Aureimonas sp. SA4125: one gene and its partner. The protein of the gene in region 1 interacts with the protein of each later gene in a pairwise test. Links are inferred from orthologs where the notes say so. Each region holds a gene or a part of one and is shown on either strand. Other genes may lie near its edges.

The links.
Region 2: the proteins of gyrA (region 1) and gyrB interact in binary tests that used the Escherichia coli proteins (3 or more experiments, as listed by UniProt). The link is inferred for Aureimonas sp. SA4125 from one-to-one orthologs.

The regions. Positions count from the first base shown.
Region 1 is NZ_AP025032.1:2,230,097-2,240,014, forward strand. Bases 6,352-9,716 are described here. They hold gyrA (DNA gyrase subunit A), read left to right. Parts: upstream 6,352-6,693; coding sequence 6,694-9,516; downstream 9,517-9,716. Other genes in these bases: Sa4125_RS24180 (hypothetical protein), read right to left, coding at 9,643-9,716. Outside these bases: Sa4125_RS10325 (hypothetical protein), read right to left, coding at 1-4; parE (DNA topoisomerase IV subunit B), read right to left, coding at 51-2,102; Sa4125_RS10335 (alpha/beta hydrolase), read left to right, coding at 2,288-3,187; Sa4125_RS10340 (hypothetical protein), read left to right, coding at 3,368-3,706; Sa4125_RS10345 (type 1 glutamine amidotransferase domain-containing protein), read right to left, coding at 3,848-4,525; Sa4125_RS10350 (cation diffusion facilitator family transporter), read right to left, coding at 4,610-5,581; Sa4125_RS10355 (MarC family protein), read right to left, coding at 5,605-6,288; more of Sa4125_RS24180, read right to left, coding at 9,717-9,771. UniProt on the Escherichia coli protein: A type II topoisomerase that negatively supercoils closed circular double-stranded (ds) DNA in an ATP-dependent manner to maintain chromosomes in an underwound state.
Region 2 is NZ_AP025032.1:4,942,576-4,959,504, forward strand. The notes cover bases 10,016-13,078. They hold gyrB (DNA topoisomerase (ATP-hydrolyzing) subunit B), read right to left. Parts: upstream 12,732-13,078; coding sequence 10,299-12,731; downstream 10,016-10,298. Other genes in these bases: Sa4125_RS23405 (biotin-dependent carboxyltransferase family protein), read left to right, coding at 10,016-10,138; Sa4125_RS23415 (hypothetical protein), read left to right, coding at 12,945-13,078. Also shown: Sa4125_RS23365 (hydantoinase B/oxoprolinase family protein), read right to left, coding at 1-1,316; Sa4125_RS23370 (hydantoinase/oxoprolinase family protein), read right to left, coding at 1,322-3,346; Sa4125_RS23375 (helix-turn-helix domain-containing protein), read right to left, coding at 3,628-4,593; 5-oxoprolinase subunit PxpA, read right to left, coding at 4,722-5,447; Sa4125_RS23385 (LysR family transcriptional regulator), read right to left, coding at 5,527-6,510; Sa4125_RS23390 (acetyl-CoA carboxylase), read left to right, coding at 6,649-6,891; Sa4125_RS23395 (acetyl-CoA carboxylase biotin carboxylase subunit), read left to right, coding at 6,896-8,287; Sa4125_RS23400 (carboxyltransferase domain-containing protein), read left to right, coding at 8,284-9,153; more of Sa4125_RS23405, read left to right, coding at 9,146-10,015; more of Sa4125_RS23415, read left to right, coding at 13,079-13,244; Sa4125_RS23420 (cytochrome P450), read left to right, coding at 13,324-14,691; cysK (cysteine synthase A), read right to left, coding at 14,786-15,811; Sa4125_RS23430 (GGDEF domain-containing protein), read left to right, coding at 16,225-16,929. UniProt on the Escherichia coli protein: DNA gyrase negatively supercoils closed circular double-stranded DNA in an ATP-dependent manner to maintain chromosomes in an underwound state.

The DNA of each region.
Region 1 (9,918 bases):
TCATCGTGTCGTTCCCTTGCCTGTTGTCGTAGAGCCTGCGGAAGCCGGCATCACACGTCGAGATCGACAGCGAAGGCCGCCCGATCCTGGATGAAGCGGAAGCGGGCATCGGGCCGGTTGCCCATCAGCGCGTCGACCGCCCCGGCGGTTCCCGATTCCGGCGTCTCGTCGATGGCCACCTGCAGGAGCGTGCGCTTCCTCGGATCCATCGTCGTTTCCTTCAGCTGCGAGGGCAGCATTTCGCCAAGACCCTTGAAGCGGCTGACCTCGACCTTGCCCTTGCCCTTGAACTCCCGCGCCATCAGCCGTTCGCGGTCCTTGTCGTCGCGGGCATAGGCCACTTTCCCGCCCTGCGCGAGCCGGTACAGCGGCGGAACGGCGAGGAAGAGGTGGCCCTGGCGGATGAGGTCGTGCATTTCCTGGTAGAAGAAGGTGATGAGCAGCGAGGCGATATGGGCGCCGTCGACATCGGCGTCGGTCATGATGATCACGCGCTCATAGCGCAGGTCTTCTTCGCGGTAGCGCGCGCGGGTGCCACAGCCGAGCGCCTGGATGAGATCGGAGATCTGCTGGTTGGCGCTGAGCTTTTCGCGACCGGCGCTGGCGACATTGAGGATCTTGCCGCGCAGCGGCAGGATCGCCTGGCGGGCGCGGTCCCGCGCCTGCTTGGCCGAGCCGCCAGCGGAATCGCCTTCGACGATGAAGAGTTCCGCGCCTGCCGCGCCGCTCTGCGAGCAGTCGGCGAGCTTGCCGGGCAGGCGGAGCTTGCGCGTCGCGCTCTTGCGGTTGACTTCCTTTTCCTGGCGCCGCCGCAGCCGCTCGTCGGCGCGGTCGACAACCCAGTCGATCAGCCTTGCCGCATCCTGCGGCGAGGAGGCGAGCCAGATGTCGAAGCTGTCGCGGATCGAGCTCTCGACGATGCGCTGCGCCTCGGCGGTGGCAAGGCGGTCCTTGGTCTGCCCGACGAATTCCGGCTCGCGGATGAAGATCGACAGCATGGCCGAGGCCGAGATCATCACGTCGTCGGCGATGACGGCGGCGGCCTTCTTGTTGCCGGAGACTTCCGCAAACGCCTTCAGCCCGCGCGTCAGGACCGAACGCAGGCCGGCTTCGTGCGTGCCGCCTTCAGGCGTCGGGATGGTGTTGCAGTAGGAGCGGACGAAACCGTCGCCGCCCGTCCAGCTGACAGCCCATTCGACCGCGCCGTGGCCGGAGACCTTCTCGGTCCGGCCGGCAAAGGTCTGGCTGGTGACGCGCTGCTCGTCACCGAGAGAGCCTTCGAGATAGTCCTTGAGGCCGCCGGGAAAGTGGAATGTCGCGCGCGCCGGCGTCTTGCCGTCGGCGGGCAGGAGCGCGGGATCGCAGGCCCAGCGGATTTCGACGCCGCCGAAGAGATAGGCCTTGGACCGCGCCATCTGCAGGAGACGCGCCGGGTCGAAGGCGGCGTTCGCGCCGAAGATCTGCGTGTCCGGCAGGAAGCGCACCTTCGTGCCGCGGCGATTGTGGACCTCGCCGACTTCCTCCAGCGGACCGACGGCATGACCGCGCTCGTAGACCTGGCGGTAGAGCTTGCGGTTGCGCGCGACTTCCACTTCGAGCCGCGACGACAATGCGTTGACGACCGAGACGCCGACGCCGTGCAGCCCGCCGGAGGTCTCGTAGACCTTTGAATCGAACTTTCCGCCGGCATGCAGCGTGGTCATGATGACCTCCAGCGCCGAGCGGTTGGTGTATTTCGGATGCGGGTCGACCGGGATGCCGCGGCCGTTGTCGGTGACGGCGAGATAGCCGTCGGCCTCCAGCGAGACCTCGATGAAATTCGCGTGGCCGGCGACGGCCTCGTCCATGGCGTTGTCGATCACCTCGGCGAAGAGGTGGTGCATCGCCTTCTCATCGGTTCCGCCGATATACATGCCGGGCCGACGGCGCACCGGCTCCAGGCCCTCCAGCACCTCGATGTCGGCCGCGGTGTAGCTCGCCTCCGCCGATCCCGGCGCCGCAGCCTTCGCCGCCGACAGCGCGTCGACCGCCTTTGGCCGGGCCGGGGACCTGACAGTGCGCACCTTGGCGGCCGCGCCTCCGGAGAAGAGATCATCGCTCATGATGCGCTGCAAGCTGCCTTGTTTCCGAGCCCTTGGCGGGATGAGGTATCACGGCAATGGACTATACTTTCACGAAATGTTCTTCAACCCGGCAGCGCTCAAAAGGCGGCGCAGACAGCAACTACCAACAGTTTTCGACCCCTGCGTGGCTTGCGCGTCGCGCCAGTTTCGGCAAGGAAACCGGCATGGCCGTAATGCTTCTCTCCCGCGCCGTCCTCGCCTTCGCCGCACTGGCGTTTCTGGCGGACCAAGCGCCTGCCGCGCCGGCGCAGCTTGCACCTTTCAAGGACGCGCTCTTCGCCTATCCGCCGCTGACCGCCATCAGCGACGACGGCGACCTCATCGACGTCGACTACTCCGAGCTTCGCGACATCAACGGCCGCGACGAGATCCCGGAGCGACGGGTGAAGCCCTCCTATGTCGACCTTGCGCCGCTCGCGCGCCAGGAAGAGTCCGTCGTATCGACACCGGCCGGGCCATTGAAGATCGTGACCGTCGGCGACACAAAGTCGCCCGGCAGCATCGTCCTCTTCATCCACGGCCGGAACGGCGACCGACGGCTGGGCATGAACGACCGCACCTTCGGCGGCAATTTCAACCGGCTGAAAAACCTGATGCTTCGCTCCGGCGGCCTCTATCTCACGGCCGATGCGGGCGGCTTCGGGAGCGTGGACCGCACCAGGATCGGAACGCTCCTCGAAACGCATCGGCGGGATCACCCGGCGGCCACGATCGTTCTCGCCTGCGCCTCGATGGGCGGCGAGTTCTGCTGGGACCTCGCAGGCGACGCCGGCGTCATCGATGCGATCGACGGACTGGTGATGCTCAGCGCCAACACGCCGCCGTCAAAGCTTGCGTCCCTGCGCAAAGCTGCCGGGACCCGCCGCATCCCGCTTCTTCTGGCGCACGGCACGCGCGACAAGGTGTTTGCCTGGGACAGCGCCAAGGCCGTCTATACCGCGCTGCGCGCGGAAAAATATCCCGTCCGTTTCGTATCGTTCGAGGCCGGCAACCACGGGACACCCATCCGGATGATCGACTGGCGTGACAGTCTGAACTGGATTTTCAGCCGGACGACCAGATAGGAAGAACACGTGGCCGGCGCAACCGTAAGTGGCTTTCGGGCCGACCGGTCTCGCCCTGCGGCACCTGCCGTAGAAATACTTTGCAGGACGAACCTTCCCCTCGTGTCGAGTGAACTGTTTTCCAGTACATCTCGACGTGCCGACGATTCCGTCGCGCTTTCCCTGGAAAGGAATTCCTGCATGTCGCGTCTTCTGTCGACGACCAGCCTCCTGGTCGCCGTGGCGGCCCTGTCGCTCTGCGCCGGTGCGGCCCTTGCTCTCGACCGCACGGTCACGGTCACCAACAATTCCAGCACGCCGATGATCGAGTTCTATGCTTCCAACACCGGCACGAGCGAGTGGGAAGAGGACATTCTGGGCGTCGACGTTCTCGAGGTCGGTCAGGCATTCGACGTGACGATCGACGACGGCAGCGGCTACTGCAAGTTCGACTTCAAGGCGACCTTCAGCGACGGCGCCTCGGCGGTGAAGCAGGGCGTGAACGTCTGCGAGATCTCGGATTTCAGCTTCACGGATTGAACGCCGGCCGGCAGAGATTTGGCTGAGGCCAGCTGCCCGGTGATCGCTCGCGATCACCGGGCTTTTCTGTGGACCGCTTTAGGTCCTGGTCCACGCGTGATCTTTTCCGAAAGCCGGACAGCCAGCTTTCGGGACCATGCTTTAGCCAAGCGCCTTGAGCAGTTCCTCGGCCGCGGGTCCCGATGACGCCGGGTTCTGGCCGGTGATCAGCAGACCGTCGGTGAGGACGTGCACACCCCAATCATCTGTCTTGGAATAGGTGCCGCCGCGTTCCTTCAGCATGTCCTCGACGAGGAAGGGCACGATGTCGGTGAGGCCGACGGCCGCCTCTTCGCTGTTGGCAAAGCCGGTCACCTTCTTGCCGCTGACCAGGGGCGTGCCATCCGCCTTGGTGACGTCGCGCAAGATTCCGGGGGCGTGGCAGACGAGGGCGACGGGCTTGCCCGCGGCGATCGCCGCCTCGATGAGGGTCCGCGAGGTCGCGCTGTTCGCCAGATCCCAGAGCGGACCATGGCCGCCGGGATAGAAGACGGCGTCGAATGCCTGCACGTCGACATCTGCGAGTTTGTGGGTCGTGGCGAGTTGCGCCTTGGCGTCGGCGTCGGCGTCAAACCTTCTGGTAGCGTCGGTCAGGGCGCTTTCGTCGGCGCTGCTCGGGTCAAGCGGCGGCTGTCCGCCGAGGGGCGACGCCAGGGTGATCTCGGCGCCGGCATCCTTCAGCACGTAGTAGGGGGCTGCGAGTTCCTCGAGCCAGAAGCCGGTCTTCTTGCCGGTTTCGCCCAGTTTGTCGTGCGAGGTCAGAACCATCAGAATTTTCATGTCAAACGCCTTTCGTATTGCAGGTCGGCCGCAGATGGGGGCGGGGTTCACTGATTGCGACCCCAGCGCCCCGCAGAACCTGACTCAGGCGAGAGCCTCCTCGTCGGCGAGGGCTCGCCGGTGGGCATCTTTCGATTGCACCTCGATGTAGAGTCGTCGGACGATCGGGAAGGCATGTTTCACCCGCTGTTCGATGTCGCTCACCGCGGCCTCGATATCCTGCGAGAGAATGTCGTCCTGGAAATCGCAGCTCATGGTCAGGAGCACGTCGCGGGGCCCGAGATGGAGCGTGCGGATCTCGTTGACGGAAACGATCTCGGGGCGTTGCGACACGCGGTCCCTGATGGTCTCGACCATGGCAGGCGAGGCGGCCTCGCCGATCAGGAGCCCCTTCGTCTCGCTGACGAGCAAGACCGCGGTGACGGCCAGGACCACGCCGATGACGATCGAGCCGATGGCGTCGAACTCCGCTATGCCCGTGATCCAGGCAGCCGCAATCCCCGCCGCGGCGATGAGAATGCCGATGCAGGCGGCCGTATCCTCGAAAAGGACGACGAAAATCGTCGGATCCTTCATCGCCCTGACGTCGGCAAAGAAGCCGTTGGTGGCAGAAGGATCGCGCATCGCGCTGAACTCGCCGAAGGCCACCGAGAGGGAATAGCCCTCCATCGCCAGCGACGCGGCAAGCACGCCAAGCGCAACCAGCGGCGCCTCGACGGCATGGCTCGGCTCCATCAGCCGCTGGACGCCCTCGTAGATGGAAAAGCCGGCCCCGAGCGCAAAAATCAGGATGGCCACGATAAAGGACCAGAAATAGATCTCGACGCCATGGCCGAAAGGATGCTCGGCATCGGCGGGTTTCTTTGCGCGGCTGATGCCGAGAAGGAGAAAGCCCTGGTTCGCGGTGTCGACGAGCGAATGGATGCCTTCCGCCAGCATGCTCGAGGAACCCGTGTAGAACGCCGCGCCGAATTTCGTCACGGCGATGCCGAGATTGGCGGCGAGGGCGGCGATGACAGTCTTGCTGCCGCCGTCCTTGGAGTGTTGTGCGGTCATGCAAGTCCATCCGTTTGGCCGGTTCATCCGCTTGGAGCCCCCGCGGCTTCGGGAGCGGATGATGGGGTCGTCGCTTGCGTCGTCCGGGCCAGTTCGGCCGCCCCGTCGGCGACGAACTGGACGGCCAGGGCCGCCAGCAGCACGCCGAGCAGGCGCGAGATGATCGCGCGCCCGGTGCGTCCGAGAAAGTGATCGACGCGGTGCGCCAACGCCAGAATGCCGAAATTGATCCCGAGCGCGGCGACGATGACGAGCACGAGCCCGGTCTGGCCGGCCAGCGTCGGCAGCGAGCCCGACAGAAGGATCGTCGCCGAGATCGCGCCGGGCCCCGCGATCAGCGGAATGGCGAGGGGAAAGGCGGCCACGTCCTCCTCGCCCTCGTCACGATCCTCGACGGCGATGGTGGCGCTCCGCTCATGCCGCTCCTTGCGCTTTTCGAAGACGAGCTCGAAGCCGATCCAGAACAGGAACAGGCCGCCGGCGACGCGGAAGGCACCGAGCGTGATGCCGAGACCGGACAGGATGGCGAGGCCGAAGAGGGCGAAGACGAGAAGGATGCCCGCGGCGATGAGGCTCGCCTTCAGCGCGATCCGGCGCCGCTTCGCCGCAGAGGCGCCCCGCGTCAGCGTCAGGAAGAGGGGCAGGAGACCAAGCGGGTCGAGGATGACGAACAGCGTCACGAAGCCGTTGACGAGAAGTTCGATCATGACGCCGGTCCCGAAATGTCCAGCCACCGCTTTAGCAGCATCGAAGGGCCGGGCTCAATGCCGCGGCGGCAGGGTTTCGGCACGCGTCATGCGCTGGCGTCAGGGGACAGCGCCGTGTGCTGCCAGGATGAGCGCTGACGCACGCCATGCTCTTTTCGATGCGCCGACACAGCGTCGAAGGATCAGGAAAGATCCGCGCCAGGGCCGAAACCGTCCGAATCGAGCGCCGAAGAGCCCAAAAACGGGCGGCGCGACCCACCAGCACCTTCATTTTCTTTGCCGATTATCATAACCATTTGGAAAAGCTGTGGAATTTTGGGGTTTTTCGGCTGTTTGCGATTTGCCCAAAGCGGGCGCGAAGGGCTATATACAGCGTCACTCCCGACCATCATTCAGGACAGCAGCTTGGCAGACGACGAGATCGACATCATCCCTCCGGAGCGCCCGCGCGGCATCGATACCATCTCCATCGTCGAGGAAATGCAGCGGTCCTATCTCGACTACGCGATGAGCGTGATCGTCAGTCGCGCGCTGCCCGACGTGCGCGACGGGCTGAAGCCGGTGCACCGGCGCGTGCTCTACGCCATGCACGAGATGGGCCTCGTCTGGAACCGGCCTTTCCGCAAGTCCGCCGGCGTCGTCGGCGAGGTCATGGGCAAGTTCCATCCGCACGGCGATCTGTCGATCTACGACGCCCTCGTGCGCATGGCGCAGCCCTGGTCGCTGCGCGCCCCGCTGATCAACGGGCAGGGCAATTTCGGCTCGATCGACGGCGATCCGCCGGCGGCCATGCGCTACACCGAGGCACGGCTCCAGAAGGTGTCGGACTCGCTGCTCGCCGACATCGACAAGGAAACCGTCAACTTCCAGGAAAACTACGACGGACGCGAAATGGAGCCGGTCGTCCTGCCGGCCCGTTTCCCGAACCTTCTGGCCAACGGCTCGGGCGGCATCGCCGTCGGCATGGCGACGAACATCCCGCCGCACAATCTCGGCGAGATCATCGACGGCACGATCGCGATGATCGACAATCCGGCCATCACGCTCGACGAGCTGATGGAGTTCATCCCCGGTCCCGACTTCCCGACCGGCGCGCTGGTGCTCGGCAAGGCCGGCATCTACTCGGCCTATGCCACCGGGCGCGGTTCGATCCTGATGCGCGGCAAGGTGCATATCGAGCAGATCCGCGGCGAGCGCGAGGCGATCATCGTCACCGAGGTTCCCTACCAGGTGAACAAGGCCTCGATGATCGAGAAGATGGCCGAGCTGGTGCGCGACAAGCGCATCGAGGGCATCTCGGACATCCGCGACGAGAGCGACCGCGAGGGCTACCGCGTCGTCGTCGAGCTGAAGCGGGACGCGACCACCGACGTCATCCTGAACCAGCTCTACCGCTTCACGCCGCTGCAGACCTCGTTCGGCGCCAACATGGTGGCGTTGAACGGCGGCAAGCCCGAGCAGATGACGCTGGTCGACATGCTGCAGGCCTTCGTCGCCTTCCGCGAGGAGGTGATCAATCGCCGCACGCGCTTCCTCCTGCGCAAGGCGCGCGAACGGGCTCACGTCCTGGTAGGCCTTGCCATCGCCGTCGCCAATATCGACGAGATCATCAAGCTGATCCGCCAGGCGCCCGATCCGCAGACGGCGCGCGAGCAGCTGATGGAGCGGCACTGGGAGGCCAAGGATGTCGCGCCGCTGATCCGACTGATCGACGATCCGCGCCATCGGATTTCCGAGGCGGGCACCTACCGTCTGTCGGAGATCCAGGCGCGCGCGATCCTCGATCTGCGCCTGCAGCGACTGACGGCGCTCGGCCGCGACGAGATCGCCGACGAGCTGAACAAGATCGGCGAGGAGATCAAGGAATACCTCGACATCCTGTCGTCGCGCACCCGCATCCGCGACATCATCAAGGACGAGCTGCGCGAAGTCCGCGACGAGTTCGCCACGCCGCGCCGGACCGAGCTCACCGAGGGCGCGGCCGACATGGACGACGAAGACCTGATCCCGCGCGAGGACATGGTCGTCACCGTCAGCCATGGCGGCTACATCAAGCGCGTGCCGCTCGCCACCTACCGGGCGCAGCGCCGCGGCGGCAAGGGCCGCTCCGGCATGACGCTGAAGGGCGAGGAGGATTCGGTCACGCGCCTGTTCGTCGCCAACACCCACACGCCGATCCTGTTCTTCTCCTCGCGCGGCATCGTCTATAAGGAAAAGGTCTGGCGCCTGCCGCTGGCAACGCCCCAGTCCAAGGGCAAGGCGCTGATCAATCTCCTGCCGCTGGAGAAGGAAGAGCGGATCACCTCGATCATGCCGCTGCCCAACGACGAGGCGCAGGCGGCCGAGCTGAACGTCGTCTTCGCCACCACGCGCGGCACCGTCCGGCGCAACAAGCTGTCGGACTTCACCCAGGTGAACCGCAACGGCAAGATCGCCATGAAGCTCGACGATGCCGGCGACGAGATCCTTGCCGTCGCCACTTGCTCGGAAGACGACGACATCCTCCTGACCGCCAATTCCGGCCTCTGCATTCGCTTCCCCGTCACCGATGTGCGCGTCTTTGCCGGCCGCAATTCGGTCGGCGTGCGCGGCATGGCGCTGCCGAACGGTGACAAGCTGATCTCGATGGCGATCCTGCGCCATGTCGATGCGACGCCGGCCGAGCGCACGACATATCTGAAGATGCGCAGGGCCGTCGAAGGCGAATCTGCGGCGGTCGAAGGCGCCGAAGAGGAGATCGTCGAGGAGACGGCGGAGGAAGTGTCGCTGACGCCCGAACGCTACGGCTTCCTCAGCGCCAATGAGGAGTTCGTGCTGACGCTGAGCGAATTCGGCTATGGCAAGCGGTCCTCCTCCTACGACTTCCGCACCATCGGTCGCGGCGGCAAGGGCATCCGGGCGACCGACACGGCGCGCGCCGCCGAGATCGGCCCGCTGATCGCCGGTTTCCCGGTCGAGCCCGGCGACCAGATCCTGCTCGTCACCGATCGTGGCCAGTTGATCCGCGTGCCCGTCGAGGGCATCCGCGTCGCCGGTCGCGCGACCAAGGGCGTGACGATCTTCAAGACGGCGGAAGGGGAGCGCGTGGTCTCGGTCGAGCGCATCCCGGACCAGGGCCCAGAAGATGCCGACGGCGTTGCGGAAGGCGACGGTCCCGATACCGGACCTGCGGCCCTCCCTGGGGATGAGCCGATCGGGGAAGCACCGACCGAGCCGAACGAGGAGTAACCGGAGGTGGTGCGTCTAGCGCTGGCCCACCGCGGGCGATCCTAGACGCACCGGCAATAAAAAAGCCGCCTTGCGAGGCGGCTTCGAAGTATCGGGGCGTCAGGATCGCCCCCTTCGACCGAACGTTTAGTTGATCGGACGGTGCCGACGCGCGGCAATTTTGATCCGCGACGCCTCCGCCTCGTTATGAAGCGCGACTGCTGTAGCGGAGACCAGGCCGGCGGCCATGGCGAGGGCAAGGGCGAAAATCAGCATGCATCTTCTCCGCGGGTTCGGGATATTAACGAAACCTTGGGCAATTTGTTCCATGCGCGCGGTACCCCTCGTACCACCGGAACGACCATTGACTAGGCATCGCCTTCCACCGACACGTTTTACGCCCGGAGGCCTTGCACACTGGTT
Region 2 (16,929 bases), 2.7 Mb from region 1 along the record:
TCGCGCAGGATCTCGCATTCGGTGGTGAGGATCGGGTTGGCGCGCTCCTGCCCCTCGACCGGCTGGGCCATCATGCCGGTGCCGAAGCAGGCGGTGGTGACGTTGGCGCCGTCCTTGCCGTTGCGCCCGCCCCAGCCGCCCGGCAGCCAGTCGTAGAACATGAAGATGGGCTTGTCGTCGCTGCGGGCGTCGCGCCCGCCGGTCAGGAGATATTCGAGGTTGAAGGCGCAGGCCAGCGCCCGTTCCGGCATCAGCTGCGACCACATCTCGTAGATCGAGTTCATGATCTTCTCGAACGGCATCAGGAAGCCGGTCACCGCCACCGGCCACTTCGCATCGACGATCGAGCCTTCCGGCGCGATGATCTCGAAGGCCCGGTAGAAGCCGGAATTCAGCGGCAGGTCGGGGAAGAAGGTCTTCATCCCGGCGGCGACGGCCGAAAACGTGGTGCCGAAGGCGGAGTTGTAGATCGTGCCGATCACCGGATGGCTGCCGGTGAAATCGTAGATCGCCTTGTCGCCCTTGATCGTCATCTTGATGCGGATCGGGATCATGCCTTCGCCGCCCGACGGGTCGCGGTCGATGAAGTCGACCGTCTCCCACTCGCCGTCCGGCAGCGCGGCGATGCGCTGGCGCACGGCGCGCTCGACATAGTCCTGCACCTCGGAAAGGCCGGTCTCGACCGTATCGCGGCCATACTTGCCGACGAGGCGCAGGATCTCGCGCTCGCAGACGGCCGTCGCCTCGGCCTGGGACTGGATGTCGCCGATGATCGACGCGGGATCGCGGGTGTTGGACGCGATCAGATTGGCCACGTCCTTGCGGAATACGCCCTTGTCGAACAGCCGAACCGGCGTGATGCGCAGGCCCTCGCGGAACATGTCCTTGGCCGAGACGTCGAAGGAGCCGGGCACGCTGCCGCCGACATCCGACCAGTGGCCGTTCGACTGGGAAAAGGCGATGATCTTGCCCTCGGAGAAGATCGGCCTGACCAGGCGCACGTCGGAGAAGTGGGTGCCGCCGGCATAGGGGTCGTTGATGGCGAAGACGTCGCCCTCGTGCATGTCGCCCTCGAAGGCGCGCATCACGTCCTTGCAGGTGAAATGCAGCGTGCCGACGTGGACGGCGATGTCCTGATTGCCTTGCGCGGCGCATTCTCCGTTGGCGTCATGCAGGCCGCTGGAGAAGTCGTGGTTGTAGATCACGAAGGAGTAGCAGGTCCGAAGGATCTGCTCGCCCATCTGGTCGACGCTGGTGATGAAGGAGTTCTTCAGGACCTCGAAGGTCACGGGATCGAGAGTCTGTTCGCTGGCCATGGGTGTCAGCCCTTCACGCGGATGATGAGGTTCAGATACTTGTCGACCTCGGCCCGGGCGCCGGGCGGCACGACCGTGGTGCTGTCGACCTGGTCGACGATCGCGGGACCCGCCAAGACGAAGCCGCAGGGAAGATCGTCGCGCTGGTAGACGGGCGTGTCGTGCGCCTGATTCTCGAACCAGACTTCCCGTCGACCGACCGGATCGGGAACCACCCCGGTCGGAGCGTGCACCGCCAGTTCCGCCTTCGGCACGACGCCGATCGCCTTGACGTTGACGCGGAAGAAGCTGACCGGCGCATCGTCGCGGCGGAAATTGTATTCGCGGTGGTGCTCGCGGTGGAAGTCGGCGACGAGGTCGGCGATCGAGCCGATCGGGCTCGGCGTCGAGACGGCGAGCGAGCGCCACTGGCCGCGATACATCATGTCGATCGTCCGCTGCAGCACGATGTCGCCCTCGGCGACGCCCTCGTGGATCAGCCGGTCCAGCGCCTCGCGCTCGATGCGGGCGAACTGCGCCTCGATGGTGGCGGGATCGGCCGCCTCGGCATCGACCATGCAGTTTTCGGAGAAATCGTGCTGCATGTCGACGAGGAGGCAGCCCAGCGCCGAGGTGACGCCGGGGTTCGGCGGCACGATCACCACCGGGATCGACAGTTCGCGGGCGACGTCGACGCCGTGCAGGGCGCCTGCCCCGCCGAAGGCAACGAGGGCGAAATCACGCGGATCATAGCCGCGGCTGATCGAGATCAGCCGCACGGCGTCGGACATGTTGGCATTGGCGACGCGCAGGATCGCATCGGCCGCCGCCTCGGTGGAGAGGGAGAAGCCCTTGGCGACGCCCTCCTCGACGGCGGTGCGGGCGAGCACCGGGTCGAGCGTCACCTTGCCGCCGGCAAGGCTGGTGCCGAGACGGCCGAGCGTGACATTGGCGTCGGTATTGGTCGGCTGCGCATTGCCGTTGCCGTAGCAGGCCGGCCCCGGGAACGCGCCGGCCGACTGCGGGCCATTGCGCAGCGAGCCTGCATCGTCCGTCCAGGCGAGCGAGCCACCGCCGGCGCCGATCGTCAGCACCTCGATCGACGAGAAGCGGATGGGATAGCCGAACTCGATGTACCAGTCCTTGGTCACCCGCGACTGGCCCTCATAGGCGAGCGAGACGTCGGTCGAGGTGCCGCCCATGTCGAGGCCGATCGAATTGGGATAGCCGCACAGACCGGCGATATGGCGGCTGGCGATGGCGCCGGCGGCAATGCCCGAGCCGGCGAGACGGGCGGCGAAATCCTTGACGCTCGCCGGTGTCATCACGCCGCCGCCGGTGTGCAGGAGGAGAAGATCGCGGGTGTAGCCCTCGGCGGCGAGACGGTCGCCAAGTCTTGTGGTGTAGCTGACGACGACCGGGCTCAGCGCGGCGTTGACGACGGTGGTCGAGAAGCGCTCGTGCTCGAAGATTTCCGGCAGCACCTGCGAGGAGATCGACACCGGCACGTCCGGCATCGCTTCGAGGAGGATCTCGCGCATGCGGCGCTCGTTCTCGCCGTTCAGATAGGCGTTCATGAAGCAGACGGCGATCGCCGCGACGCCGCGCTTCTTCAGGATGCGGGCGACGTCCCGTGCCTTCTCCTCGTCCAGCGCCTCGACCACATTGCCGGCGCTGTCGATGCGCTCGGGCACGGTCAGCCGGTCGCGGCGCGGAATGTAGGGTTTGACGACGTCCTTGTAGACGTCCCAGAGGTCTTCCTTGTTGGCGCGGCGGATCTCGATCACGTCGCGAAAGCCTTCCGTCGAGACCATGGCGGTGCGCGGCAGGCGGCGGGTGATCAGCGCGTTGGTCGCCACCGTCGTGCCGTGCGAGAACAGCGCCACCCTGGCCAGGTCGATGCCGGCCTTGGCCACGCCACCCATGATCCCGTCGATCGGATCGGGTGTGGAGGAGGTCTTCTCGATCCGGATGAAACCGGTGTCCTCGTCCATGATGCAGATGTCGGTGAAGGTGCCCCCGACATCGACGGCTACGCGAAGATTCTGCACGGTGAGCGTTTCCCTTTCCGGTCTCCTGGCGGTTGCGCGGGGTCTCCCGCCGCCCGGTCGCACGATGACGATCGCGTCCGGCCTCTGGCGGCAGCAGGATGGTGCCCGCGCTCTCGGGAGGGATTAAACGGCCTTTTCCGCTGCTTCTCTTGGTCCCCAGCGCATCAAACTTTGATCCTCTGTGCACTTCGGCACAAATTTTGGGCCGCGGTCCGTTCTGCCCGTTTACCAACCATGCAGTGCAGCATCGCGCGGCGTTGCCCTGTGCAGCGCAGGCACGCTCAGACGGGCTGGCTCGCCTCACGCGCGGCGGCGCGGACCTCGCTCGGCGTGCAGCCAAACCGCGCCCGGTAGCTGCGGCTGAACTGCGCCTGGTCGCCGAACCCCCAGTCATAGGCGATCTCAGCGATCGCCTTGCGGCAGTGCGGGTCCTTCAGCGCCGCGTCGCACATCAACAGCCGCCGGTTCCGGACATGCGCCGAAACCGTCGTTCCCTCGGCCTCGAACAGCTGGTGCAGATAGCGCAGCGAGATGCCGCAGCCGTCGGCGATGGCCTGCGGTGCCAAGTGCGGATCGCGCAGGTGGCTGCCAATGAAGTGCTCGGCGCGGTGAAGATGGGCGTTGCGCACCGAGGACGAGCGGCCGACGAGAACCCTCTGGTCGGCCTCGATCGCCATGGCCAGGAGATCGACGAGATGGCGTCCCATCCGCGCGCGCTCATCTGCCTCCATCTCGTCGAGCCGTGGCGCCGTGAGGCGCAGCATGTCGACGAACAGCGCGCCGACGCTGCGGCTGGCGTCGAACTGCAGCGTCGCCAGGCGCTCCGGTCGGGCGATGCGGGCGCGCAGAACGTCGCTCGGGATCTTCAGCACCCAGAGTGCGGCGCGCTCGCGGTGGCTGAAATCATAGGGCAGATGGCTGCGCTCTATCAGGAACTGGCCGGGACGGCACTGCACCTCCTTGCCGTCCTGGGCGAAGCGGATCTCCGCCACCTCCGGCACCGTGATGAGAAAGCTCTCTTCCCGTTCGTTCAGAAGGTGGCGCTCATGACGCCGGTAGAGGAGCCCATCGCATCGGTTGCGCGAGAGCGCGATCGACCCGAGCGTCCAGGCGTCGAGCGTGCCGTCGAACGCGCCGACCGACTGGAAGCGCAGATCGAGCGGGAAATAGGTCTGTGAGACGGCCTGCTGCCAAAACGCCTTGCTGCCGCCCTTGGGACTGCTGCTGGTCGAGAAGGTGGCTCGCATCGCACGCAACTCCTATCCCTGTGAACGGCCCTGCGGGCGGAACACCCCCAAGCGTTTTGTCCGAGCGAGGGGCGGGCCCTCGCCTTGTACGGCAACGCGCGTCAGCCAATTGCTTCCGACGCTGGCGGTCAACCGAACCAGGGGCGCAGGGCCGCGTTGACGGCGCGTGCCAGCTGATCGGCCCCCGGCGTATCGGAATGGATGCAGACCGTGTCGGCGCGCATCGGCAGGTCGCCGCCCTCGATGGTCGTCGCCAGGCCCTCACTCATCACCCGCACGGCCCGGCGCGCCGCTTCCGCGGCGTCCTTGGCGGCGTGCTGGCGGGTGATGATGAGCTTGCCCTCGGCGTCGTAGTCGAGGTCGGCATAGTATTCGGCGATGAAGGGGATCGTACGCCTGGTGTAGACGGTTTCCTGGAGCGTACCGGCCATGCCGAGCAGCGGCACGCCAAAAATCTCGGCGGCGTCGGCAATGGCTTCCGCCACCTCCTCGCTGCGGATGGCGGCGCCGTAGAGCGCCCCATGCGGCTTGATGTGGTTGAGCGGCATTCCCGCCTCGTCGAGAAAGGCCTTCAGCGCGCCGACCTGATAGACGATGCAGGCCGAGAGTTCGTCGCGGCCCATCTTCATCTCGCGCCGGCCAAAACCCTGCAGGTCGGGAAAGGACGGATGCGCCCCGACGGCGACGCCGTGCTCGCCGGCCAGCTTCACCGCGGCGCGCATGATCGAGGGGTCGGAGGCATGGAAGCCGCAGGCGACGTTGGCGATGTGGATATGCGGCATGATGGCGGCATCGTCGCCGCAACGGTAGAGGCTGAACCCCTCTCCCATGTCGCAATTGATGGTGACACCCATTCAGCACCTCGCTTCGCCGGTCCGGGATCGGCCGTTGGTGTCAAACGTGGATAACAGCGGGCCCGCCCGTCAAATCGTATTAAGCGGGCGACGACATCTGAAAATCCGATGGCCTTCGGACGAGCCCTTCGCTTTCCCCGGCCGCAACAGTGCGACTGACGCCGACGCCGGTCACGGCGAAGCGCATGAAGTTGCGGAACGCCTCGGTGGCGCTGCCTAGATCGGCCTCGCGGCTCCAGGCGAGGCCGACGTCCATGCTCGGCACCTCGTCCTCGATGATGCGCGTCTCGATCCGCTGGCCCTCCAAGGACCATGGCCGGTAAATCAGTTCCGACAGGACGGTGATCCCCATTCCGCCGGCCACCATCGACCGCACGGCCTCCACCGAGGAGGTGCGGAAGATGGTGCGCGGCTCGAGATCCGCGGCGCTCCAGTAGCGCATCGCCGTGTGTTTCGCCTCGTCGACCGTCAGCATGACATAGGGGTGCTGCGCGATGTCGGCGAGCCGCACCCGCTCGGCCGCGGTCAGGGGATGGCCCGGCGCGAGCCAGAGCCGGCGCGGCGACCGGGTGAGGATTTCGCTGGCGATCCGGGCCTCGTCGCGCAGGTTGGAGACCAGCAGCACCGCGATGTCGAGCACCCCGTCGGCCAGCGCCTGCTCCAGAACGTCGCGCGGCGCCTCGAACAGTTCCAGCGTGACGCCGGGAAAATTGGACTGGAACCGCATCTGGTGGCGCGGCAGGAAATAACCCGCAACGGTGTAGGTGACGCCGACGCGGACCTTGCCGGTGATGGCGCCGCCCGAGACATGCGGGCTGTGCACGGCCTCGGCGACCGCCGCCAGAATCTGCCGTCCCTGCGACAGGAAGCGGCTGCCCTCGAGCGTGACGGTGACGCCGGAGGGCGTGCGCTCCAGAAGCTTCGTGCCGAGCAGCGCCTCGAGCTGCTGGATGGCGGCGGTGACCGCCGACTGCGAAACATTCAGCGCGACCGCCGCCTGGCCGATCCGCCCGGCCTCGGCGGCGGCGACGAAATAGCGGATCTGCTTGAGCGAAACGGACATGGTGCGTCTCCCTGGCGAAGGGTCTGACCGCACCATATCGAATTTTCCGATGGCCTGGATTTTAATTTGCGATTTTACCGCCTGCCCGAGTTTTGCAAGTCTCTTCGGAGTGTCGACGCAACCAGGATCCGGCCCAGCATGACCGTCAAGACCATTCAGGCCCCCCTCCCGGGCACCTTCTACCGCTCGGCTTCGCCCGGCGAGCCCGTGTTCAAGACCGAGGGCGACGCCGTCGCGGTCGGCGACACGATCGGGCTGATCGAGGTGATGAAGTCCTTCACCCCGGTCGTCGCCGAAGAGGCCGGCACGCTGAAGGCCTTCCATGTCGACAACGAGGACGCGGTGATGGCGGGCCAGCCGCTCTACGACCTCGACGCCTGAGACGATGGCGATCTCCAAGGTCTTCGTCGCCAATCGCGGCGAGATCGCCGTCCGCATCATCCGCGCCGCCCGCGAGCTCGGCCTTGCCACCGTCCAGGCGGTGAGCGCGGTGGACGGCGCGATGCTGGCCGCCCGGCTCGCCGACGAGACGATGCCGGTCGGCCCGGCGCATGCGACGAAATCCTATCTGAACAAGGCGGTCATGGTGCAGGCTGCGATCGACAGCGGCTGCGATGCGGTGCATCCCGGCTACGGCTTTCTGTCGGAGAATGCCGAGTTCGCCGAGATGGTGGAGGCGGCCGGCCTCGTCTTCATCGGCCCGCGGCCGGAGACGATCCGCAAGATGGGCGACAAGGCCCGCGCCCGGCAGGAAGCGATGGAAGCCGGCGTGCCGACGGTACCGGGCAGCGACGGCGTGGTGGAGAGCGTCGAGGTGGCGATCCTCGCCGCCCGCGACATCGGCTACCCCGTGATGATCAAGGCTTCGGCCGGCGGCGGCGGGCGCGGCATCCGTGTCGCCCGCGACGAGACCGAGCTCGCGGCCCTGATCCCGCAGGCGAGCGGCGAGGCGAAGGCCGCCTTCGGCAACGGCGGGCTCTATCTCGAGCGCTTCATCGCCAAGGCGCGGCATGTCGAGGTGCAGATTCTGGGCGACGGCACCCGCGCCATCCACCTGTTCGAGCGCGAATGCTCGCTGCAGCGCCGCCGCCAGAAGGTCTGGGAGGAGGCTCCCGCCGCCTGCCTCAGGCCCGACCAGCGCGACGCGCTGTGCACATCGGCTGTGCGCCTCGCCGAGCGGGTCGGCTATCGCGGCGCCGGGACGCTCGAATATCTTTTCGACGAGACCACCGGCGAGTTCTTCTTCATCGAGATGAACACCCGCATCCAGGTCGAGCATCCCGTCACCGAGATGGTCACCGGCATCGACCTTGTTCGCTGGATGATCCGCATCGCCCATGGCGAGGCGCTGACGATCCGGCAGGAGGACGTGCACCTGCGCGGTCATGCCGTGGAGGCGCGGATCTGCGCCGAGGATCCGGCGCTCGACTTCCGCCCGGCCCCCGGCACCGTCATCGCGCTGGAAATTCCCGGCGGCATGGGCGTGCGCTTCGACACCCTCCTCTATCCCGGCTATGCCGTGCCGCCCTTCTACGATTCCCTCCTCGGCAAGCTCGTCGTCCATGACGAGACGCGCGACGCCGCCATCACCCGGATGGCCCGGGCCCTGACGGAGCTGCGCGTCGAGGGTCTGCCGACCACGACGCCGCTGCACGTGGCGCTGGCCGCCGATCCGCAGGTGCGGGCCGGGAATTTCCACACCCGCTGGCTGGAGGATTGGCTCACCGCCCATCCCCTCGGCTCTCCCTCATCTCCCGAAGCGGAAACCAGCCGATGACGACACGCTATTCCTTCGGCGGCGACGAGCACATCTTCGTCGAGGTGGACGAGGAAATGTCGCTCGAGGCCTTCTTCAAGAGCCTCTCGATGACCAATGCCGTGCGCGACAGCGGCATTGCCGGCATCACCGAGATCTGCCCGGCCAACGCCTCGTTCCAGATCAAGTTCGATCCCGACGTGATCGCGCCGGAGGCGCTGATGGAGAGGCTGAAGGACTTCGAAGCGGCGGCGGAGAGCGCGGACAAGACGATCGAGACCCGGATCATCGAGATCCCCGTCCTCTACAACGACCCCTGGACGCACGAGACCCTGATGCGGTTTCGCGAGCGGCATCAGGACCCGGACTCGACCGATCTTGAATATGGCGCCCGGATCAATGGCTACGACAGCGTCGAGGCATTCATATCGGCGCATGCGGGCGCGCCGTGGTTCGTCTCGATGGTCGGCTTCGTCGCCGGCCTGCCGTTCATCTACCAGCTGGTGGAGCGCTCGAAGCAGATCGAGGTGCCGAAATACCTGCGTCCCCGCACCGACACGCCAAAACTGACGGTCGGTCATGGCGGCTGCTTCGGCTGTATCTATTCGGTGCGCGGCGCCGGCGGCTACCAGATGTTCGGGGTGACGCCGATGCCGATCTACGATCCGAAGGGGGAGATCAGCTATCTCAAGGAGCTGATGATCTTCCGACCCGGCGACATCATCAAGTTCAAGCCGATCGACCGCGCCGCCTACGATGCCGCGGTGGAAGCCGTGGAGGCCGGCCGCTTCGAACCAAGGATCGTCCCCGTCCGCTTCTCCCTCGACGCCTTCACCGCCGATCCCGAAGGCACCAACGCCAAGCTCCTGGAGGCCCTGGATGGCTGATGTCAGCATGTTCGATGTCGTCAAGCCGGGCCTCGCCACGACGGTGCAGGACCTCGGCCGTCCCGGCTACTACCATCTCGGCCTGCCGATCTCCGGCGCGATGGACCGCTTCGCGCTGATCGCCGCCAACCGCCTCGTCGGCAACGAGGACGGGGCCGCCGGGCTCGAGGCGGTGTTCCTCGGGCCGGAGCTGCGTTTTGCCAGCGACGCGCTCGTCGCGGTCACCGGCGCCGACCTGCCGCCCAAGGTCGACGGCGTCGAGCAGCCCGGCTGGACAGCGTTCAAGGTCGCAGCGGGCCAGGTTCTGTCCTTCGGTTTCCTGAAGGGCGGCGCCCGCGCCTACATCGCCGTCGCCGGCGGCATCGACGTGCCGGCGGTGCTCGGATCGCGCTCGACCTACGCGCTCGGCGCGCTTGGCGGCTTCGAGGGACGTGCCCTGAAGGCGGGTGATCAGGTCAAGCTCGGCACGCCGACCGGACCGGGCCGCGAAGGCATTGCTCTCGCAGCGGACATCCGCCGCGCTGTCAGCGCGACGGGAACCACCGTGCGCGTCCTGCCAGGGCTCTACTGGCACCGCCTCACCGAGGGCGCGCAGGCGACCTTCTTCGAGGACAGCTGGAAGGTCGCGCCCGAGGCCGACCGCATCGGCTACCGCTTCCGCGGCGGCCAGAAGCTCGACTTCGTGCCGCGCGAGCAGCCCTTCGGCGCCGGCTCCGATCCCTCCAACATCGTCGACAGCTGCTATCCCTACGGCTCCATCCAGGTGCCGGGCGGCACCGAGCCGATCATCCTCCACCGCGACGCCGTCTCCGGCGGCGGATATTTCATGCTCGGCACGGTGATCTCGGCCGACATGGACCTGATCGGTCAGCTGCAGCCGCACCAGAGCGTGCGATTCGAATCCGTCGACATGGCGCAGGCGCTGGCGGCCCGCCAGGAAGAGAAGGCCCGGCTTTCCCGTCTCGAAACGGCGCTGGCGGACTGAGGCAGGGACGGGAGAGGCTCCAAAGGGAGGCCGACCATCCGCTTCGACATGGGCGAGGGTTTCAGCCTCCAAAACTTCGGCGACGACGAAAGAGCCATGCCTTTCGTGCCGCCATGATCCGGACTTGCGCCACCGTCCGCCCACACCGCCACAGCAGGTATCAGATGTCGAGATTGGCGACCTGGAGGGCGTTGTCCTGGATGAACTCGCGGCGGGGCTCGACCTCGTCGCCCATCAGGCGGGAGAACAGCAGGTCGGCTTCCGTCGCGTCCTGGATCCTGACCTGCAGGAGGGAGCGCACTTCCGGGTCGAGCGTCGTCTCCCACAGCTGCTCCGGATCCATCTCGCCGAGGCCCTTGTAGCGCTGCAGCGACAGGCCCTTGCGGCCGACCTCGAAGACGGCGTTCAGAAGTTCCAGCGGGCCGGAAATGCGGCGCTCGGTGTCCTTGCGCTTCAGCACCGGCGAGCCGGTATAGACCTCGCCGAGACGGGCCGAGAGCCGGTGAAGGGCAATGGCGTCGCCCGAATTGACGAGGGGCGCGTCGACATTGCGCACCTCGAGAACGCCGCGCACGGTGCGGGTGAAGCGGTAGCCCCCGCCGTCGACCTCGCCGGCCCAGGGACCGTCGCCTTCCTCGGCGATCTCGTCGAGCCGGCTGGCGATCGCGGCGACGATGGCGGTGGCCCTCTCCTTGTCGTCGGCGACGTCCGGATTGAGCGCGCCGGCAATCGCCGTCTGCTCGACGACGGCGCGGTCGTAGCGGCTGTGAAGACCCGACAGCACCGAGCGGACGGCGAGCGCATCGTCGACGGCGGCACGCAGATCGCGGCCGACGCGCACTTCGCCGCTGGAGAGCGTCAGCGTCGCATCCTCGAGGCCACCCTCGATCAGGTAGTTCTCCATCGCCTTCTCGTTCTTGAGATATTGCGACTGCTTGCCGCGCGTGACTTTGAACAGCGGCGGCTGGGCGATGTAGATGTAGCCGCGCTCGATCAGCGCCGGCATCTGCCGGAAGAAGAAGGTGAGGAGGAGGGTGCGGATATGGGCGCCGTCGACGTCGGCGTCCGTCATGATGATGATCTTGTGGTAGCGCGCCTTGTCGGCGTTGAACTCGTCCTTGCCGATCGAGGTGCCGAGCGCCGTGATCAGCGTGCCGACCTGGTCTGACGCCAGCATGCGGTCGAAGCGGGCGCGCTCGACGTTGAGGATCTTGCCGCGGAGCGGCAGGATCGCCTGGTTCTGGCGCGAGCGGGCTCCCTTGGCCGAGCCGCCGGCGGAATCACCCTCGACGATGAAGATTTCCGATTTTGCCGGATCGCGCTCCTGGCAGTCGGCGAGCTTGCCGGGGAGGGACGAGATGTCGAGCGCGCCCTTGCGCCGGGTCAGTTCGCGCGCCTTGCGCGCCGCCTCGCGGGCGGCCGCCGCCTCGACGACCTTGGCCATGACGACCTTGCCCTCGGCGGGGTGCTCCTCGAACCACTCCTTCAGCTTGTCGTTGACGAGGCTTTCCACCACCGGGCGAACCTCGGAGGAGACGAGCTTGTCCTTCGTCTGCGAAGAGAATTTCGGATCCGGCACCTTCACCGAGAGGACGCAGGTCAGCCCCTCGCGGCAGTCGTCGCCGGTCGGCTGGACCTTTTCGCGCTTCAAGGTGCCCGAGCTCTCGGCATAGCCCGTCACCTGCCGCGTCAGGCCGCCGCGAAAGCCCGCCATATGCGTGCCGCCGTCGCGCTGCGGGATGTTGTTGGTGAAGCAGAGGACCGTGTCCTGGTAGCTGTCGTTCCACCACATCGCGACCTCGACGACGATGCCGTCCTTCTCGCCGTGCAGCACGATCGGGTCCGATATCAGCGGCTTGCGGGCACGGTCGAGATAACGCACGAAGGCCTCGAGGCCGCCCTCGTAGAAGAGCTCGACGCGCTTTTCGTCGACGTGCCGGCGGTCGGTGAGAACGATCATCACGCCGGAATTCAGGAAGGCGAGTTCGCGCAGCCGGTGTTCCAGTGTCGCGATGTCGAACTCGACCTTGGTGAAGGTCTCCTGCGAGGGCTGGAACGTGATCTCGGTGCCGGTGTCGGTGCCCGCATCGCCCGTGGCGATCAGCGGCGAGTCCGGCACGCCGTGGGTGAAGCTCATCTCGAAGATCTGGCCCTTGCGGCGGATCTTCATCTTCAGCCAGGCCGACAGCGCGTTGACGACGGAGACGCCGACGCCGTGCAGGCCGCCCGAGACCTTGTAGGAGTTCTGATCGAATTTTCCGCCGGCATGCAGCTGGGTCATGATGACCTCGGCCGCCGAGACGCCTTCGCCGGTGTGGATGTCGGTCGGAATGCCGCGGCCATTGTCGGTCACGGTGCAGGAACCGTCCGGATTGAGCGTCACGGTGACGAGCGTCGCGTGCCCGCCCAGCGCCTCATCGATGGCATTGTCGACGACCTCGTAGACCATGTGGTGCAGGCCCGACCCGTCGTCGGTATCGCCGATATACATGCCCGGACGCTTGCGCACGGCGTCCAGTCCCTTCAGTACCTTGATCGAGTCGGCGCCATATTCGGCGGTGGCGCCGGTGTCGGCCTGGGTCGCGTCTGACATGAAATTCCCTGGGGCTCGGGCGAGCGCGCGTGTCTGCAGCGAATCGCCGATATGTGTCAGTTCAATATAGGGGGTCGGGTCCTCCAATCCAAGCGCGGTGGACGGTCCGGGGAGACATGGCCGACCCGGCGGCATGCAGGCTCAGCGATCCCGGCGGAACCGCCGGTTCGGCGTCTGGTTGCTGTGTCAGTTCACAGTCTCCGGGAGATCGTCATGCATCGCCTTGCTCCACTTCTCGTCCTGTCCCTTCTCGCTGGCTGTACCAGCGGCGGCACCGACGGCACGCGCTATCCCTCTGCCTCGCCGATCTACGGGGCGCGTGTTTCCGCCAATCCCGAGGCGCGCGGCAGCGAAGCCTTCTGCCGCACCTATGCCCGCCAGACCGCGGGGAACCAGTATGAAGGGAGCCGCGATTCGGGCGAAGGCTTCAGTTCGAACGCTGCGGCACGTCGCCAGGCGGAGCTGGCCGGCGAACGCGCCTACCGCCGCTGCCTTTCCGGTCGCCGCAACTGAATCGGCATTGTGTGCCGGCGCGGGGGGCAATGGGCGTGGTCCTGCCCATATCGGGGTGAGTTGAGAGGAAAACCCGCTTATGGATACCCGCCCCCTGCCGTTTCGTGCCCCGGCACCGATACCTCCGGAAAAGACGCTGAGCTTTGCCCGCTTCGTCTACACCGCCGCGCGCAACCCGCTGCGGATCTGGGCAGAGCGCGCCTATCGCGAGCCGCATGTCCGTTCCGACTGGCTGAAAACGCCGACCATCATCGTCAACGATCCCGCCGCGATCCGCTACCTCATGGTGGAGAATGCCGGCAACTACGTCATGCAGCCGCTGCGCCAGCGCATCCTGAGGCCCATGCTGCGCGACGGGTTGCTCACCGCCGAGGGCGAACTCTGGCGCCGGACCCGCCGGGCGCTCGCGCCGGTGTTCACGCCCAGGAACATCCAGGGGTTCGCGCCGATCATGCAGCGCCGGACGGCGCTCTTCGCCGAGAGGCTGGCGGCCTTGCCCGATGGACGCGCCGAGATCGCCCACCAGATGACGCTCCTCACCTACGACATCCTGCAGGCGACGCTTTTCACGGACGACATCGCCAGCCCACCGGAGGAGTTTGCCCGCTCCATGGAGGGCTTTCTCGGCCGGATGGGGCGGGTCGATCCGCTCGATCTCCTCGACGCGCCGGCCTTCCTGCCGCGCATCGCCCGGATCATGGCCGGACGCTCCCAGGCCTATTTCCGCAAGCTGATCGGGGCGACCATCGACCGCCGCCAGGCACTCGTCGCCAGCGACCCCGGCGCTGCCCCGCGCGATTTCCTGACGCTTCTGCTGGAGGCCGAGGGGCTCTCGCGGTCGGAGATCGAGGACAACATCATCACCTTCATCGGGGCCGGCCACGAGACCACGGCGCGGGCGCTCGGCTGGACGCTCTATCTCCTCAGCCAGGCGCCGGAGGAGCGGGCAAAGGTCGAGGCCGAGCTCGACGCGCTGCTGCCGGGGCTGGAGGGCGAACCCGCCGGCTGGGTCGACCGGCTGGTCTATACAAGGGCCGCCTTCGAGGAGGCGATGCGCCTCTATCCGCCGGCTCCCTCTCTGAACCGCACGGCGGTCGCAGACGACCGCTTCGGCGACCTCGAAATTCCCGCCGGCGCCTCGGTGCTGGTCCTGCCCTGGCTGGTCCACCGGCATGAGAGCCTGTGGAAGAACCCCGCCTGCTTCCTGCCGGAGCGCTTCCTGCCGGAGAGCCGGGCATCGATCGACCGCTACCAGTACCTGCCCTTCGGCATCGGCCCGCGCGTCTGCATCGGCCAGAGCTTTGCCATGCAGGAGGGCGTGATCCTGCTCGCCGAACTGATGCGGCACCTGCGTTTCGACTTCGTCGGGACGCGGCATCCTGTTCCGGTGCAGAAGATCACCGTCCAACCCGATCGGGGATTTCCGATGCGGGTATCCCGCAGATAGCCGCGTTTCTGCTGTGGCGCCCGCACAAGACCATCGCCGGCGTGGCGGGTGGGGCTGCGGGCACCCGGCTTCGGCAAGAAGCGCTCGCAGCGCGTCAGATCGACGGCGCGCCTTTGGGGGGCTCCACCGGCTCGTCGTCGACAAGGCCCTCGAACAGCGCCGTCGACAGGTAGCGTTCGGCAAAGGAGGGGATGATGACGACGATGTTCTTGCCCTCGTTCTCCGGCCGAAGACCGACCTTGATGGCGGCGGCGAGCGCGGCGCCGGACGAGATCCCGACCGGCACGCCCTCGAGCCGGGCGACGAGACGGGCATAGTCGAAGGCCGTGTCGTTGCCGACCGTCACCACTTCGTCGTAGATGCCGCGGTCGAGGATGGCGGGCGCAAAGCCTGCACCGATGCCCTGGATCTTGTGCGGTCCCGGCGTGCCGCCCGACAGGATGGGCGAGGCCTCCGGCTCGACGGCGATGATCTGGAGCTGGGGGTTGCGGGCCTTCAGGACCTGGCCGGCCCCGGTGATCGTGCCGCCGGTGCCGATGCCGGAAACGAAGATGTCGACCTTGCCGTCCGTATCGTTCCAGATTTCCTCGGCGGTCGTCACGCGGTGGATCTCGGGATTGGCGGCGTTCTCGAACTGCTGCGGGATGACGGCGTTCGGAATGCTCTTCTGGAGCTCTTCGGCCTTGGCGATGGCGCCCTTCATGCCCTTGGCACCCTCGGTGAGCACGAGTTCCGCACCCAGCAGGCGCAGCATCTTGCGCCGCTCGACCGACATCGTCTCGGGCATCGTCAGGATCAGCTGATAGCCTTTGGAGGCGGCGGCAAACGCCAGGCCGATGCCGGTATTGCCCGAAGTCGGCTCGATCAGCGTGGTCTTGCCCGGAGTGATCGTGCCCGAGGCCTCCAGCGCCTCGATCATCGCCACGCCGATCCGGTCCTTGACGCTCGACGTCGGGTTGAAGAATTCGAGCTTGGCAAGGAGGTTCGCCTTGACGCCCTTTTCGCGGGCCAGCTTGTCGAGCCGGACGATCGGCGTGTCACCGATCGTGTCGACGATGGAGTCGTAGATCCTGCCGCGACCGTGCGTGCGGGCCTTGCCCTCGTTCACTGCCTTGTCCATCGATATCGCTCCTGTTGGAATGGACGGAAGGAATCTCGGGCCGATGCGACCCGGTACGCCAAACTCCCGCTTCGACCCGATACAATAGGCTAAACCAGGCCATTCGCGAGAGCCAAGCCGTCCGCCTGCACGCGAAAAGGCGAAAGTTCTTTTCCTGGAACGGCCAGATGGCGGCATTGCGGTTCGCTGAAGGGCGCAATGCCGCCGGTGTTCCTGTCTGGAAAACGCGGCGCATCTGGCGAGAATACAGCCTTTCCGACGACGCCGCGGTCGAAGGGCGCAGAGGCTGAACGCCCCCCGCGCCCTGCCGCGGACACCTAATGCGCCGACGTGCAAAACTTGCCCACTCCCCTTCACACTTCGGCAAGGCCGCACCGCCACAGTCAGCCACTCCGACCCATGAGGCGAAGTCCTTGCAGCAGCAACTCGATTCGATAAAGCGCATCTGCCTGGAGACGTTCGGGCTGACGGTGGTGATGGGCGTCGTGACGGTCATCGCCGCCTACCACTATTTCGATGGTTTCGGTTTCGAGTCCGCCCGGTCGGCGGCCTTCTTCTCGCTCGGCGCGATTTTCGTCAGCGCCGTGCCGATCCAGATCTACATCATCGCCCGCATCTCGGCCCTGCGCGCCGACAATACGCAGCTTTTCGACAGGGCGACACGGGACGGCCTGACGCGGGTCCTGAACAAGACGACCTTCCAGGCGAAGGTGGAAAGCGAACTTCGCCATTTGGGCCGCCGCCAGGGAGACGGCCAGTTCTTCACGCTGCTGATCCTCGACGCCGACCACTTCAAACGCATCAACGACCGGCTCGGCCATGCCACCGGCGACCAGGCCTTGATCGCGATCGCCGCGACGTTGCGGCGTTCGCTGCGCCAGGACGATATTGTCGGTCGCATCGGCGGCGAGGAGTTCGCCATCCTCCTGCGCAATGCCGGATATGAGGAGGCGCGTCTCGTCGCCGAGCGGCTGCGGCTGGCGATCCACGGCCTGACGGTCGGCCCCAGTGCCCAGCCGACACGTCTGTCCGTCAGCCTCGGCGGCGTGACGTTCCAGAACGCCTTGCCCTACGACATGCTCTACCGCGCCGCCGACGCCAATCTCTACAAGGCCAAG